3 regions of the Halomonas huangheensis genome follow, and region 2 is predicted to be linked to each of the others. Evidence: predicted binding sites of a transcription regulator. Region 2 holds the regulator's gene; each other region holds the start of a gene.
The links. Region 2 encodes LexA, which represses DNA repair genes until DNA is damaged. Its sites were predicted from a motif close to TACTGTNTANNTANACAGTA; they were not measured.

Region 1: the regulator LexA is predicted to act here: its motif matches at 1,767-1,786, upstream of AR456_RS03295 (LexA family protein).
Region 3: the regulator LexA is predicted to act here: its motif matches at 1,537-1,556, upstream of uvrD (DNA helicase II).

Annotation. Positions count from the first base shown of each region.
Region 1 is NZ_CP013106.1:714,365-717,484, forward strand. Features, by position in the region: gene olsF (bifunctional ornithine lipid synthase OlsF) at 1-496, shown strand, start outside; gene AR456_RS03290 (IMPACT family protein) at 566-1,198, opposite strand; gene AR456_RS03295 (LexA family protein) at 1,198-1,674, opposite strand; gene ccmA (cytochrome c biogenesis heme-transporting ATPase CcmA) at 1,948-2,586, shown strand; gene ccmB (heme exporter protein CcmB) at 2,583-3,120, shown strand, end outside.
Region 2 is NZ_CP013106.1:2,627,091-2,630,210, reverse strand. Features, by position in the region: gene AR456_RS11510 (hypothetical protein) at 154-402, shown strand; gene dinB (DNA polymerase IV) at 438-1,487, opposite strand; gene lexA (transcriptional repressor LexA) at 1,634-2,299, opposite strand; gene AR456_RS11495 (TetR/AcrR family transcriptional regulator) at 2,662-3,120, shown strand, end outside.
Region 3 is NZ_CP013106.1:4,710,084-4,713,203, reverse strand. Features, by position in the region: gene AR456_RS20530 (PA3496 family putative envelope integrity protein) at 62-274, opposite strand; gene hexR (transcriptional regulator HexR) at 583-1,443, shown strand; gene uvrD (DNA helicase II) at 1,607-3,120, shown strand, end outside.

The DNA.
Region 1 (3,120 bases), 1.9 Mb from region 2:
AGTTCGCTGGCTGTTTGGCCCGGTGACCATTCCCAATCATATGCCACCGTTGGCCAAGGAATTGCTGCTCAGCTATTACCGTCACTATCACGCCAATGACACCAGTCTGATTCGACCGCGGGCGCCGGTGCAGTTGTCGTCGGCCGGGCGTCATGAGGCCGAACGGCTGTTCTCCGGTAATGACATCAAGGAAGATTTTCAGCGCCTCCGGCATGCGCTGCAGGCGATGGGGGCTGGTGTGCCTGCGCTCTACAAGCAGTATGTGGAGGTGGCTCAGCCCGGAGGCGTCAGCTTCCATGCTTTCGGCGTCGATACCGGGTTCAGCTACTGTATCGATGGGCTGGTGGCGGTGGATGTCACGCAGCTGAAGCCGGAAAAACGCGCCCGCTACATCGGGGAAATGGCACCTGCCGGCAACTCAGCAACTGCTGCGGAAAAGGCTGTCGACATGGACGTTGATGGAGTCGCTGCCACCAGGGCGACCGCAGGGGTATAAGCCGGGTAGTTACCAGCATGCCTGGTAATGACCGGCATCGCGCCTGGCTAACAACAACACTCGAGCGTGTCATGGTGTCAGTTGGGAGTCATCTTCCAATTGCAACTTGCCCTTGAGGCGCGAATGCAGAGCGCTGACATCTACCTGGGTATCACTGGGCCAACCCAATGCCAGAGTCACTCCGTCGGCAGCATAGAGAACATCGACGATGGTGATGTCGTGTTGCGCACACCAATCTCTGGTGTCGGCTTCCCCTGCAAACTCGATGCGCACACGCACCTCACGCCGCTCGGTGACTTCTCGTCTGGGCACCTCGGCCAGAGCAGCCATTACCGCTTGGGTGTAGGCGCGAGCCAGGCCACCGGTGCCCAGCTTGATACCACCGAAGTAGCGAGTGACTACCGCGGCTACCTGGCCGATGCCATCACCGGTGAGGGCCTGGTACATCGGGCGGCCTGCGGTGCCGCCGGGCTCACCGTCGTCGGAAAAGCCGATATGGACCTGCTCCCCCGGAGGCCCGGCGATAAAGGCACTGCAGTGGTGGCTGGCATTGGGGTGGGCGTTGCGTGCGGCTGCCAGCAGGCGGTCGAATGCCCCATTGTCCGGCGCATGGGCCAGCCAGGTGATGAAACGACTGCGTTCGATCTCGATCTCGACTTCAAACCAGTTGTCGGGAGTGAGGTCGGGAACCGGATAGCGCATCAGGCTGCCATCTCTGCTCGCCGGGCGACACCCATGACCAGGCCCAATACTCGAATATCGCTATTGCGCAGATAGATGGCTGGCATGCTGGTGTTGGCCGGTTGCAGACGCACACCATTCTTCTCGATATACAGCTTCTTCAGGGTGACCTCCTGGTCGTTGATCATGACCACTGCTGTTTCGCCGTTCTCGGCGCTTTCCTGACGTTCAATAATGATCACATCGCCATCGAAGATATTGCAATCGATCATTGAGTTGCCACGCACCTGGAGGGCGTAGGTATTGCGGCGGATCATGCGTGATGGGACATGAATAGTGGCATCGCTGCTGCATACCTCGATCGGCATACCCGCCGAAACACTACCCGCCAGCGGAATCTCGACGCTGCTGTCGGGGTCGTGGTCAATGGCAGCCCAACTCTCGGCGATGGGTAGGTTGGGTAGGCGTTGAAAGAACTGCAGTGTGACGGTGGTCATGGCACGTGGTCTCCCCTTGGTGGGCACTGCCTGCATTCGACGCGCAGGTGGATCTTGCGAGTCGTCGTGGCAGCACCTCCCTTGCGTAAAATACCTGTCGATACATACAGTGTTTTGATGAAGGATAGCAGCGCCAGCAAAACACGCAAGTATCAAGAATCTGCCGTAGGTGGTCATGACACGAACCTGCGACGGCTTGCCGCCTGTGGTTGCTGGTTCGACTGCGGCAATACGTGTAAAGTCTGTGCGAATCTGTTGATCCTGGGGTGCGTCTTGAGTCTGAGTCTTGAAGCTCGGCAACTGGCATGCGAGCGCGATGGCCGCTGGTTGTTTCGTGGCCTCGACCTGACCCTGAAGCCTGGGGATGTACTACGCGTCGAAGGCCCCAACGGAAGTGGCAAGACCACTTTGCTCAAGGTGCTCTGTGGGCAGATTACTGATGTTGAAGGTGAGGTGCTGTGGCAGGGGCGACCCTTACGTCGCGCGCGTGCCGACCTGTTGGCCAATCTCGTGTACCTCGGTCATGGCGCCGGGATCAAGGCGCATCTCAGTGCGTTGGAGAACCTGCGTTGGTATCAGGCCATCAATGGCGACGGCGTCTCGCTGTCCGATTGTGAGGAAGCCCTTGAAAGTGTCGGGCTCGCCAGCTTCGAGGATGTGCCTGCCTTCCAGTTATCGGCAGGACAGCAACGGCGAGTAGCGTTGGCGCGCCTTTATCTGGCTCGGGGATTGCTGTGGATTCTCGATGAACCGTTCACCGCCATTGATGCGGAAGGTGTATCAGCGCTGGAGCAGTTGTTGGCACAGCACGCCAGTCGTGGCGGAGCAGTGTTGGTAACTACTCACCACGCGCTGGATCGAATACAAGGCCTGCGTAGGCTGCGCCTCGGCAGCGAGGTGGCGGCAGCATGAAGCGCGAGTTTTCATCGGCTGATCAGGCGGCCAGTGCGAAACCATTGGTGTTGCGCACCGCCGGCACAGGGCTGGGGCGTGCACTGGCGGCGACGTTCAAGCGTGACCTTCTGGCGGTGGCGCGTCGGCCGGGGGATGCGCTGACACCGCTGATGTTCTTCGCCATGGTCATCACGCTGTTTCCTCTGGGGATTTCTCCTGATGCCGATCAACTGGCGCTGATTGCTCCGGGTATTCTGTGGGTGGCCGCGTTGCTTGCGGCGCTATTGTCGCTGGATGGGCTCTTTCGTGCTGACCACGACGACGGTACCCTGGAGCAGTTGATGCTCACGCCGCATCCGCTAGCGGTGCTGATGCTGGCCAAGGTTGCCGTGCATTGGTTGGTCACCGGGGTGCCGCTGGCGCTGCTGGCACCCTTGCTGGGGTTGACGCTGGCGCTGCCCGAGGGGAGTTATCTGGTGCTGTCAGCGTCCGTGGTGTTGGGTAGTGCCTGCATCAGCCTGATCGGTGCCATCGGTGCTGCGCTGACGGTTG
Region 2 (3,120 bases):
TGCGTAGCGGCAGTGCTGATCCAGGCTTGGCGACTGGGCCCTGTAGGACAGTTACGTTGTCTGGTGGATGACGCTGCGTTGGCTTTCCCTGGTTCGGCTGCCTCGGACCCCGTTTCCTCAAAGCCGGGCTCCTCGATCCCGGGGAGTGCGAGTATGTCTTCGGGCCGGATCGGGCTCGAGGCGCAGTTATCGGCGGTACCCGGGCGGTGGGAGTGGCGGAGCCCGGGGCGGGAGCATTGGCAGCCGATCAAGTTGCAGTGTGTGGCGCTCGGTCCCCGGTTGATTGCCTTGCGCTGGAGTGGTTCGACGATCTGGCTCTGGCCGGACGCCATGGCGGATGACGAGCGCCACGCGCTGCGTCGTCATCTATCCGGGTATCCGTTGTATCCAGGTGTCCGCTGAGCTCTTGCCTTGATGAGTTTCTGCCTTGGTGAGCTTCAGGAAAACGGGAGAGACAGCTGTAGTCGGGCTTCTTCCGGCACTAGCCTCACTCCGACACCCAGCAGACGTACAGGACGTCGGGCGCGCTGCCAGGCCTGTTCCAGTAGATGGTCGAAGTTTTCCAGTTCGGGTGCCAGCCCGCGTGCTTCCAGGTTGGTGGTGGTGAAGTCGTCGAAGCGAATCTTGACGAATAAGCACAGCAGCGGCGGGTTGCCGTTGCGCGAAACGCGTTCGCTCAGCTTCTCGCAGAGTGGTGTCAGGGCTCCCTTGACGCTTGGCAGGTCAGGCAGATCACGTTCGAAAGTGGTTTCTACACTGATCGATTTACGCTCGCGTTCGATGTTGATCGGGCGCTCATCGATACCGCGCGACATCTCATACAGGCGGCGACCGAATTTGCCGAATTCATCAAGCAGTTTCTCGATCGGCAGCGCTCGCAGGTCCTCGCAGGTGTGAATGTTCATGGCTTCCATGCGAGCACTGGTCGCGGGGCCGACGCCATGCAACTTCTTGACCGGCAGAGTGCGCACGAAAGCATCGACCTGGTCCGGGCGAATCACCGTCAGCCCATCCGGCTTTTCCCAGTCACTGGCAATCTTGGCCAGAAAGCGTGCCGGAGCCGCACCTACTGATACCGTTATACCCGTGCGCTTGAGGCACTCGGCCTTGAGCCATTGCGCCATCCAGGTGGCGCTGCCCTGGAAAGCCTCGACATCCGTCACATCCAGATAGGCTTCATCCAGTGACAGCGGCTCAACCAATGGCGTTAACTCATGAAAGATCGCCTGAATCCGTGCCGATACTTCACGATACTTGTCGAAATTCGGCGGGACGAGGGTTAGCTCCGGGCACAGACGTAGTGCCCGAGCGGTAGGCATCGCCGAGTGAATACCGAACTTGCGTGCCGGATAGTTGCAAGTCGTGATGACTCCACGCCGTTCAGCGGACCCGCCCACCGCTAGAGGAATATCTCGCAACGCTGGATTGTCGCGCATCTCCACCGCGGCATAGAAGCAGTCACAGTCGGCGTGAAGGATCTTGCGAATAGGCATGGATATCTCTATTCAGCTACGAGCTACGAGCAGCTCGGGCTGTAAGCTGTAAGCCTCAAGCTGTAAGTAAATCCCTGTTCGGGAGAGCCATGGCCTGTGAACTGTGGGGCATCACTGTACAGCTCGTAGCTCGCGGCTCGTTACCCCAGTGACTGTCCGCTGCCGCCGCGTATCACTCCTACTCCAATGCCTTCAATCGACAGGCTGTCCTGGCGCAGGTCGAGTTGAATCGGGGCGAAGTCTTCGTTTTCGGCTTCGAGGGTTACCCGATAGCCATCGCGCTGGAAGCGCTTGACGGTGACTTCTTCCTCGAGGCGTGCCACCACAATCTGGCCGTTGCGAATTCGCTCGGTGCGATGCACGGCCAGCAGGTCACCTTCGAGGATGCCGATATCCTTCATCGACAGGCCGCGAACGCGCAGCAGATAGTCGGCGCGCGGGGTGAAGTATTCCGGAGGTAGGGGGCAGTAGCGGTCGATATGCTCGGCAGCAAGAATCGGACTACCAGCTGCTACTTCACCGATTATCGGCAACCCCTGGGGAGAGCTGGCTTCAGGCTGCGAATCTGAACTGTTGGCAGGATCGCTCTCCTGGGCTGGCAGACGGATACCACGCGAGGTGCCGCGAATTACTCGGATGGCGCCTTTGCGCTCGAGGGCGCGTAGATGCTCTTCTGCTGCGTTGGGAGAACGGAAGCCAAGCGCACGCGAGATTTCGGCGCGGGTTGGCGGATAACCGAGCTCGTTCATGGTCTTGACGATAAAGTCATAGACGTTCTGTTGGCGAGGAGTCAGGGGACGTGTCATTCGGCCTCCCTCAGGCGGCGAGGTTGTGAAGATGAAACTGTGGCCTTCAACGCCACAGGCCCGGTGATCATGGGACTTTATCTGCCAGGCATCTGGCCATGGTCAGACACGTTACTTGGTTAAGTATACAGTATGGACGCCTATCCAGTAAAAATGTTCCTTGCGGGTAATTCCATGGCCTGTTTCAAACATCATCTTCACCACACTGATTGTGGCATCGCGCTTGCTCGCATACACTTTTGGAAGAATTCAAACAATTGTTTCCAACCGGGAAGCGGCAGTGGGTGAATTCAGTATCGGCAACCGGCGCTCTCCCCGCGCCATTTCACCTTCAGCTTTTCCTCTGAAAACGGAGCCTGATTATGGGCCAGCCTGACACCATGACCCGTATCCTCGACACCGCCGAGGTGCTTTTTGCTGAACGTGGCTTCGCTGAAACCTCTCTGCGCAACATCACCGGCAAGGCCAAGGTCAACCTGGCTGCGGTCAACTACCACTTCGGTTCAAAGAAGTCGTTGATCCAGGCAGTATTTGCCCGTTATCTGGAGCCGTTTTCCGAGCGCTTCCACGCAGCGATCGATGCGCTGGAGGCGGATTATGGCGAGAAGGTCATTCCCCTTGAGGTGTTGCTGGAAACCATGGCGCGCACTGTGCTGGAGGTTCCTGCCGAGAAGCACAGTCTCAAGGTATTCATGCGCCTGCTGGGGCTGGCCTATAGTCAGGCGCAGGGGCACTTGCGCCGTTATATTCAGGATGAATTCGGTACCGTCTTTACACGTTTTGTAGCCCTCGTGCGCGAGGCGACCCCAGAGCTGCCGGAC
Region 3 (3,120 bases), 2.1 Mb from region 2:
AGGCCCGCAGTGTTTTCAAGTCTGATCCTTGAAGAACTCCTTCAGGATCAGAACGGGCTGATCAATGCATTTCGTCTTCTACGGCGTCTTCGGGGAGCTCCGCAATATCCTCGGATAGACGCTTGAATTCCCGATGAAGTTCGATTCCGCGGCGAGCGCGTAGATTGCGCTGTGCGGCGGTACGGGAGCGCCGTTCGTGTTCGGCGACTTCCATGCTCATGAAGATGTCGAGGAGTTCACTCTTGAGGGAGGTTAACCGTTCGACATTGCGCATGATCGACTCTCCTATGCAGTGAATGTGCCGGCATCAAGGACGCTGCGCGACACTGCATCTTTTACTATACCGTACTTGACAAAAAGATGACGATCGGGAGCTCAGATCTGCAAGGTCATACCAGGCAGGCCTGTGCTGGAGGACTCGCGACCGCTCTCACGCATGCCAACCGGAACCAGGTTACAAGCATTCCTGCTGTGCTTCGGGCATACTGCATTCTGATAATGGCGATATACGCCGTATGCCTGGTTTTCAGTTATACAAGTTCTTCTGTCATGTAAGTTCTTCAGTTGAGTGAGGTGTTCAGGGTGAGTCGGGCGCTGTTTGATGAAATGCGACGTCGCATGGAGCACTTCCGGCGCTCCGAGCAGAAGGTGGCACGTTTCGTGTTGCGTAATCCGGAAGAAGTTATCCACATGCGGATCGTTGACCTGGCCACGGAAGCCAAGGTCAGTGAGCCGACAGTGGTGCGCTTCTGTCGCGCCCTCGGTTGTGACGGTTTTCAGGACTTCAAGCTGAAGATGGCGCAGATGCTGGCCGCCGGTAGCCAGTTCGCCCAGTTCTCGATGAACGATAGCGATTCTGTCGCTGAATTCTCGCATAGCATCTTCGATTCCACCGTGGGGACCCTGTTGTCGATTCGTGACCGACTCGACAATGAAGGGCTGAACAAGGCCATCAATGCATTGGCCATGGCCAATCGTGTCGAGTTCTATGGCTTTGGCGCTTCGGGGGCTGTCGCCTTCGATGCTCAGCACAAGTTCTTCCGCCTGCAGATATCCACAGCCGCTTATGCCGATCCGCATATGCAGAACATGTCGGCAGTGACGCTCAAGGAAGGCGATGTGGTGGTGGCGATTTCCCAGACCGGTCGTACTCGTGCGTTGGTCGCCAGCGTCAAGCTGGCGCGCGAAGCCGGTGCCACCGTGATTGGTTTGTGCCCCAGCGGCTCGCCGCTGGCCGGAGAAGTCAATTTGCCGTTGTACATCGATGTCCATGAAGACACCGAGATCTATACCCCGATGAGCTCACGTATCGCCCACCTGGTGCTGGTCGATGTGTTGGCAGTGGGCGTGGCCAAGACTCGTGGCCCCAAACTTGCCGAACAGCTCAAATCGGTCAAGCGCAGCCTCAACCCGCTGCGTTACCCTGAACCGGACGAGAAATGATTCGGGCGAGCTGTAAGAGGTGAGTTGGAAGAGGGAAGTAACCCCGGCTCCCGGCTTTTCTCTTCCTTCTTCTTCCTTCCCTCTCTCTTTTCTTACTGTCCATTCATCCAGCATCGCTGTGGTAGACTAGGCTTCCATTTTCGACCACGACGGTGTCTTGTTCATGGATGATGTCACGGCGATCATCGACGGCCTCAATCCGGCTCAACACGAAGCGGTATGTGCCCCGCAAGGCAATATGCTGGTGCTGGCCGGTGCCGGTTCCGGCAAGACACGGGTGCTGGTGCATCGCATCGCCTGGTTGATGCAGGTTGAGGGCCTATCGCCCTATGCAGTGTTGGCGGTGACGTTTACCAACAAGGCGGCACGCGAGATGCGTACGCGCCTGGAGTCGGTGCTGCGGATGTCGCTGCGCCATGTCTGGGTAGGCACCTTCCACTCCATTGCTCATCGCCTGCTGCGCACTCACTGGCAGGATGCACGCCTGCCCCAGCATTTCCAGATCATCGACTCCGATGACCAACTGCGTCTGATCAAACGCCTGTTGAAAGATGGCCGGATCGATGACGAGCGTTTTCCACCGCGCCAGGTGCAGTCCTTTATCTCCGGTTGCAAGGAAGAGGGGTTACGGCCCCACCAGGTGAAGGTCAACGGGGACGCCTATGTCGAGCAGATGGCAGAGCTGTATAACGTCTATCAACTGACCTGTGAGCGTGGCGGTCTGGTCGATTTCGGCGAGTTGCTACTGCGCAGTCTCGAGCTGTTGCGTGATAATCCAGCGCTACTGGCCCACTATCAGGAGCGTTTCGGCCATGTTCTGGTCGATGAGTTCCAGGATACCAACACCCTGCAGTATGCCTGGCTCAAGCTGTTGACCGGCCAGCGTACACCGATGACCGTGGTGGGTGATGATGATCAATCGATCTATGGCTGGCGCGGCGCACGGATCGAGAATATTCGTCGCTTTGAGGAAGAGTTTCCGGATACGCGCACCGTACGCCTCGAGCAGAACTATCGCTCTACCAGCGCCATCCTCGAGGCCGCCAATACCTTGATTCGTCAGAACTCTGACCGTATGGGCAAGGAGTTGTGGACGGCAGGCGAGCGTGGAGAGCCGATCTCGGTATATGCCGGCTTCAATGATATGGACGAGGCACGCTTCATCGTCGATACCATCAAATCCAGGGTGGACGAAGGGATCAATCGCCGTGACATCGCCATTCTCTACCGCTCCAACGCCCAGTCGCGAGTGCTCGAGGAAACACTGATCCGTCAGGGTATGCCTTATCGTATCTATGGTGGGCATCGCTTCTACGAACGTCTCGAGATCAAGAACTCACTGGCGTATCTGCGCCTGCTGTTGAATCGTGACGATGACGCCTCCCTCGAGCGGGTCATCAATGTCCCGGCGCGTGGCATCGGCACGCGTACCGTCGAGATTCTGCGTGAGCGGGCTCGTCACACCGAGGTCCCATTGTGGCAGGCGCTGCACGACGCACTTGCCGATGGCTCGCTGAAGGGACGCGCGGCGACCTCTCTCAAGGCATTTGCTGATCTGATTGACGGTTGCGATGACGAAGCCTCCGGGCTCGAGCTGCATCGCATCATCGAGTTGATCAACAAGCGCACCGGATTGATCGAACACCACCGCAATGAAAAAGGCGAAAAGGGCCAGGC